Regions from separate parts of the Acinetobacter halobius genome, predicted to be linked through region 2. Evidence: predicted binding sites of a transcription regulator. Region 2 holds the regulator's gene; the other holds the start of a gene.
The links. Region 2 encodes PhoB, which activates phosphate uptake and scavenging genes when phosphate is short. Its sites were predicted from a motif close to TGTCATNAANCTGTCATAA; they were not measured.
Positions count from the first base shown of each region.

Region 1: ACE01U_RS02235 (inorganic phosphate transporter) is a predicted target of PhoB. The motif match lies at 1,245-1,263, and genes of this name have one in related genera.

Region 1 is NZ_JBIQOD010000001.1:478,111-481,548, reverse strand. It holds gene metH (methionine synthase) at 1-882, opposite strand, end outside; gene ACE01U_RS02235 (inorganic phosphate transporter) at 1,310-2,929, shown strand; gene ACE01U_RS02230 (hypothetical protein) at 3,404-3,438, opposite strand, start outside.
Region 2 is NZ_JBIQOD010000010.1:84,544-87,981, reverse strand. It holds gene ACE01U_RS10415 (SDR family NAD(P)-dependent oxidoreductase) at 1-396, opposite strand, end outside; gene ACE01U_RS10410 (TetR/AcrR family transcriptional regulator) at 598-1,296, shown strand; gene phoB (phosphate regulon transcriptional regulator PhoB) at 1,511-2,221, shown strand; gene phoR (phosphate regulon sensor histidine kinase PhoR) at 2,231-3,438, shown strand, end outside.

The DNA of each region.
Region 1 (3,438 bases), on a different contig from region 2:
TTCTTTTAAGAAAGCTGCGGTTTGCTCTGGCGTTTCATCATATTCACCAAAGGCATTCGGTAAACCCGCATTTGGATGGGCAGAGACAAAAGTATCGGCAACATCAGCAATAGTTTTCACATGCGGGCGCATCGCATCCGCACCCAAGGCACAGTTAAAGCCAATCGAAAGTAAATCGCCATGACGTACTGAGTTCCAGAATGCTTCTGCGGTTTGACCTGTTAATGTACGACCAGATGCATCGGTAATGGTCCCTGAAATCATTAACGGCAGTTCATGACCGATTTGCTTAAATACTTCTTTTACCGCAAAAATCGCTGCTTTACAGTTAAGTGTATCAAATACTGTTTCAATCAGAAGAATATCGGCACCACCTTCGATGAGGGCATGCGTTGCTTCAATATAGTTTTCTTTCAGTTCATCAAAAGTAATATTACGGAAGGCAGGGTCATTGACGTTTGGTGAAATTGAACAGGTACGTGAGGTTGGGCCAAGTACACCTGCAACGAAGCGTGGTTTATCTGGGGTTGAATATTTGTCACAGGCCGCACGTGCTAGGCGCGCTGCTTCACGGTTGATCTCGGGAACGAGGTCTTCCATGTGATAGTCTGACATTGAAACACGTGTGCCATTGAAACTGTTGGTTTCAATGATGTCTGCGCCAGCATCGAGGTAAGCTTCATGAATCCCTTGGATAATCTGTGGCTGTGTCAGTACCAAAAGGTCATTGTTGCCTTTTAAGTCAGATGCCCAGTCTGCAAAACGTTCACCACGATAATCTTCTTCTTCGAGCTTATGACGCTGAATCATGGTGCCCATTGCACCGTCAATAATGAGGATGCGCTCGGCAAGAAGTGTTTTTAAGGTGGCAAGTGTAGACATTCAAAACTCACAAACAGGTTTTCAAAACGTGCAATATTTTAGCAGAAAAGCATATTCATTTATGCTTAATTCAAGTGGTATTCGCTATATTGCAAATAAAAAAGGCTGATTTAGCTTTAGTTTTCACGAAAGTGAAATATAGGGCGTCTATGTTAATAGATGAAAATAAATAGAGATGAGGAAAGATTGATTGGAGCAGATTGTTACAGACAACACAGCCAAATGTAAGAAAATAATTCAGCGTAATGAGCACAGAAAAATTAAATTTTAAGCAAGCACAGTGCTTTCAAGGCCTATAGGCGATTTACTGCTGATCTAAAATGAATCAATTATGAAAAAATTGGCTTCATGTGACACGCATTTGTCATATAATTGTCACAATTAAATTGAACAATAGGGGATATTGATATCCTCTTTAGCCGTCTGCATGAATTCTAATATTCCTCCTGTCCAAGATCAGGTGCACGTGACACAAGTCAAGTCGACAAATGTGCACGTACCTACGCCGAAATTTTTTATGCCGGTGTTTTTAACGGTCATTATTTCAACGCTAATTTATATTGGCTTTCAGCTTTCTGCTGACTTATCGCATGTTCCTGCACTGAATCTTTACTCTCTAATCCTTTTAGCGACGGCATTGTTCATTGCGTTGGGCTTTGAGTTTGTAAATGGTTTCCATGACACAGCCAATGCTGTGGCAACGGTGATTTATACCAATGCACTGTCAGCGCCAGTTGCGGTAATGTGGGCAGGTTTCTGTAACTTCCTTGGGGTTATGGTGGCAAGTGGTGCAGTAGCTTACGGTATTATTGCACTTTTGCCTGTCGAGTTGATTATGAATGTCAGCTCAGGTGCAGGGTTTGCCATGGTGTTTGCCATGTTGATTGCTGCGATTTTGTGGAACTTGGGGACATGGTTCTTAGGTATCCCAGCATCAAGTTCACACACTTTGATTGGTTCAATCTTGGGTGTGGGCATTATGAACTACCTGATGCATTCAGGCAGTGGTGCTTCGGGTGTAGACATGGATCAAGTGATCAAAGTCGGCAAGGCTTTATTGTTTTCGCCATTGATTGGTTTTGCCTTTGCAGCGATCGTATTTTTGTTGGTTAAAACAATTTTCAAGCGTCAACTTGAACTATTTCAACCACCTGAAGGTAACAAGCCACCACCACCTCTGATTCGTGCTATTTTGATTTTTACCTGTACGGGTGTAAGTTTTGCACACGGTTCAAATGATGGTCAAAAAGGTATGGGTTTAATCATGCTGATTTTGATTGGTATTGTGCCTTTGGCTTATTCTTTAAATAAGAATTTGGATTCACAGCACATTCAGTCATTTGCACAGCTTTCGAATCAGACAGCAAATGTAATTTATACTCAGCATGACGATATCGCTGATGAAAAAGCCCGTGCAGTCATTACCCAATATATTCAAACTAAAGAAATGACTCCTGAAGTTGTACCTGCATTAGCAAGTTTGACAGATCATTTGGGTGAACGTGTTGGACATTATGGTGATTTAAAAGATATTCCAGAGGCAGAAGTTTCTTCTATACGCAATGATATGTACTTAAGTACGACAGCTTTCAAACGTTTAGATAAGGCAGATCAATTACCAGCGATGTCTGATGCGGAGAAAAAGACCGTTAAAGAATATCGTAGTAACCTCGATTCGTTCCTTCAGTATATTCCAAACTGGGTAAAAGTGGCTGTGGCACTTGCACTTGGCTTAGGAACAATGGTGGGTTGGAAGCGTATTGTAGTTACCGTGGGCGAGCGTATTGGTAAGAACCATATGACTTATGGTCAAGGTATGTCTGCAGAGTTAGTCGCTATGACTACGATTGCTGCGGCAGATGGTTTTGGTATGCCTGTATCGACGACCCATGTACTCAACTCTGCGGTTGCAGGGACCATGGTGGCAAATAAGTCAGGTCTGAACTTTGCAACTGTCAGAACCATTCTTTCGGCTTGGGTTTTCACCCTGCCAGCAACAATCTGTTTATCAGGTGGTTTGTTCTGGTTGTTCCTACAGTTTGTTTAATCTGTAATGTAAAGAAAAACGTTATTTGAAGTCATAATGCCAGTCAGTTCATAAACTGACTGGCATTTTCTTTTCAATTCTCGATTTTATTTAATATACGCTAACACTACTCACGATTTGAGCAGAAATAAAAGCATTGCATTTATTCGTAGTGCAAGATGCAGTCATTGGCATTCAAAATGGACTATTTTGTAATGCAAAGTTGTTTCGTATCTATAGATTGAACAGATTTTCTGTGGGGCGCATTGCACCGCAAAATGTTACTTCTACGATGCTTCACTTCTTACTTAGCGAATAAGACCTAAACGTTGCAGGAATAAACGAACGACCAATATTGAGCTTAGGAACACTAAGACCTCACAGTATAGGGTTAAAAAGTTAAGGAGATGAAGAGGAGGCTCCTTAACTGGTTGTCTCTAAGTTGAGGTTGTGTTTTATATCCGTATGGCTGCCTAAGAGAGCAGCATTTGAGTCTTATTTTTTACGTTTTGCGAACACTTTTTCGAGTG
Region 2 (3,438 bases):
TGTTTTCTTAATAAACGGCAGAAATTCTTTGGTGCCGTAGACCACCCCCCAAAAGTTAATTCCTACAATCCATTCTAGCTCTTCATAGGATGCCCCTTCTACCGTTGAACCCAGAGCCACCCCTGCATTATTAAAAATCATATTCACTGAACCATGATTCTGTACCGTTTCTTCAGCCCATGCTTTCATCGCCAAACGGTCAGAGACATCTAATTTTTTCGTGGTAACCCGTACATTGCTACCTTGCAGTAATTCAACTGTTTTCGCCAGACCCTGTTCATTGACATCACTCAATGACACATGACAGCCCGCCTTGGCCAATAAAAGTGCCAATTGTTGTCCAATACCCGACCCTGCACCTGTAATTGCTGCGACTTTATTCTTAAAATTCTTCATGAGATTTTGCTTATCCTTTATCTTTGTACATCGACTGTAGATGCTTTTTTTATAATTGACAATATCAATTGTCATAAATTTGATAGCTAAAAGTGTCAAGTCCATGAAAACCCAATAAAGATCTTTGCTTACGCATAGGTACAGAACTTGTTTATTGTTAAACTACAGCAAATCTTGGCTTTAATAGGGCGATGAAACCTGATGACTGCATCTGAACAAATACAACAAAACAGCGATCACAATAAAACCAAAGAACGCCAATTCAAAGGCTTATCACTTTCTGAGCGTAAACAGCTACGTCGTGAAAAACTGATTGAAGCAGGGATCGAAGCCTATGGTACTCACGGTTTTTTTGCTGTAACAGTGAAAGATATTTGTAATGAAGCCAAACTCACCGAACGTTATTTTTATGAATCGTTTAAAAAAAGTGAGCAACTGTTTCAAACCATTTTTCTAAAACTAATTGATGAGTTACAGCACAACGTCATGCAAGCCATCATGCAAGCCTCATCTGATCCACATAAAATGATTGATGCTGGACTACGTGCTCTGCTCACCACACTAAAAGACAATCCCCGCATGGCACGGATTATTTATATTGACGCGATGTTGGTCCAAGAATTACATAATCAAGCCACCATTCATGAAACCATGACCCGTTTTGACCGAATGATTCAAGCCTTTGTAATGCTGATGATGCCGCAAATTAACCGTTCTGAACGTGAAATTTCACTGGTTGCGACAGGCTTGAATGGTTATGTGACTCAAATTGCAATCCGCTGGGTGGTCAGTGGCTTTAAACAATCCTTTGAAGAGGTTCTATCTTCAAGCCGTATTGTTTTTATTTCACTCTTAGAAACCTTTTCAGACCCCAATACACGTGCAAAACTAGATATCTAAGACGCTCAATTTGGATTCCATCTGCACTTTTAAATAAATTTTAGATTAAACTTCCATTAATTTTTTAATCAAATATGACGATTTTTTGTCACATTTTTTTGCAAATTTCATCAATCGTCTGTTTTTTGCAATGATACTGTCATAATTAATCTTTGTAATAAGCCTGTCATAAAATTAAAACGGCCTGCCGTTACCTACAATAGGATATTGCGTTGTGAAAGATGACTACATTTTAATCGTCGATGATGAACTTCCCATTCGAGAAATGATTCACACCTCGTTGGATATGGCAGGCTTTCAATGCTTACAAGCAGAAGATGCAAAACAAGCCCACCAAATGATTGTGGATCAGCGTCCTGCATTGATCCTACTCGACTGGATGATGCCTGGCGGGGTCAGCGGTGTAGATCTATGCCGCCGCCTGAAACGTGATGAAAATCTCTCTGAAATTCCAGTGATTATGCTCACGGCACGTGGTGAAGAAGACCATAAAGTACAAGGTCTGGATGCTGGCGCAGATGACTACATGACCAAACCGTTTTCGACCCGTGAATTAGTTTCACGAATTAAAGCAGTTCTACGTCGTGCCAATGCCCTCAGTGGTGAAAAATCAATTGATGCCAATGGCTTAATCTTAGACCCTGTCAGCCAACGAGTGAGTTTCGGTGACCATATTCTAGATATGGGACCAACAGAATACCGTTTATTGGCGTTCTTTATGACCCATCCTGAGCGTGCTTATACCCGTGCTCAACTTCTTGACCAAGTTTGGGGTGGAAACGTGTATATTGAAGACCGTACCATTGACGTACATATTCGTCGTTTACGTAAAGTGCTTGAGCCTTATGCTGCTGATCGCTTTGTACAAACAGTGCGTGGTACAGGTTATAGATTCTCTACACGTGCGGATATCGCTCTAGGTTAATTTTCTTTTATGTATGAACCCTACCCAGTCCCAGAACTTGCACGCGAACATAAAAAAACGCGATACAGCAGTTTATGGGGCTTTGCCAAACAGGACTTACGTCTGCTTGCCTTTTTCTTGCTGATTGCGAGCTTGATTGGCTTTGGTGTTGGTTATTTTTGGACGTGTATCGCGGTTGCCTTTGCCGTTTTTTTTATTCTGCAAATGCGCTCTTTGTATTTGGTCAATGACTGGATTTCTAACCGTCCCTATGAAGTTCCACCCAACTTGGGGGGCATTTGGGGAGCACTATTGTTCAATGTCTACCGTGCCCAGCGCCAAGAACGAATCGTACAGGCGGAAATGGTCGGACTGATTGATCGAGCACAGTCATCCTTGGTCGCTTTACAAGAAGCAGTGGTACTGGTCGATGACATGCAACAAATTGAATGGTGGAACCCTGCCGCAGAGCGTTTGTTGGGCATTGAACAAAATGATCGTGGCCGCAATATTTTGACTTTATTACGCCAACCGAATTTTGTGGATTATTACAATAATATTGATGCTGCACCAGACGGCTTAAAAATGAAGTCATCCAGCTTTGATGAGCATTATGTTCAGGTCAAAATGACTCGATTTGGGGGTGAAAGTCGCTTACTGGTCGCCTATGACGTGACCCGCATGCACAATCTTGAACAAATGCGTAAAGACTTTGTCGATAACATTTCGCATGAACTACGCACACCACTCACAGTACTCAGTGGTTATATTGAGACTTTTACAGACCAAGAAGACCTCAACCCACGTTGGAAGCGGGCTTTTGACCAAATGCAAGCCCAAGCCAAACGTATGAATGCCTTAGTGAATGATTTACTGTTATTGTCACGCTTAGAAAACGACAAGCAGATCGCAAAAAATCAAATCATTGATATGCCAAGTTTGATGAACCAACTCTATGATGATGCACATGCCTATAATATTGATTATGGTCATACGCTGAATCTTGACATTGACAGTCACTGCGACTTGATCGGTTCTGATATGGAGTTGGCCAGTGCTTTTAGTAACCTGATTACCAATGCCATCAAATACACACCAAAAGGTGGAACCGTGACCATGGGCTGGCACGACAATGGTGAACAAGCTTACTTCACGGTGGAAGATACAGGTATCGGTATTGATCCCAAACATATACCACGTTTAACCGAACGTTTTTATCGGGTCGACAGTGCACGTAG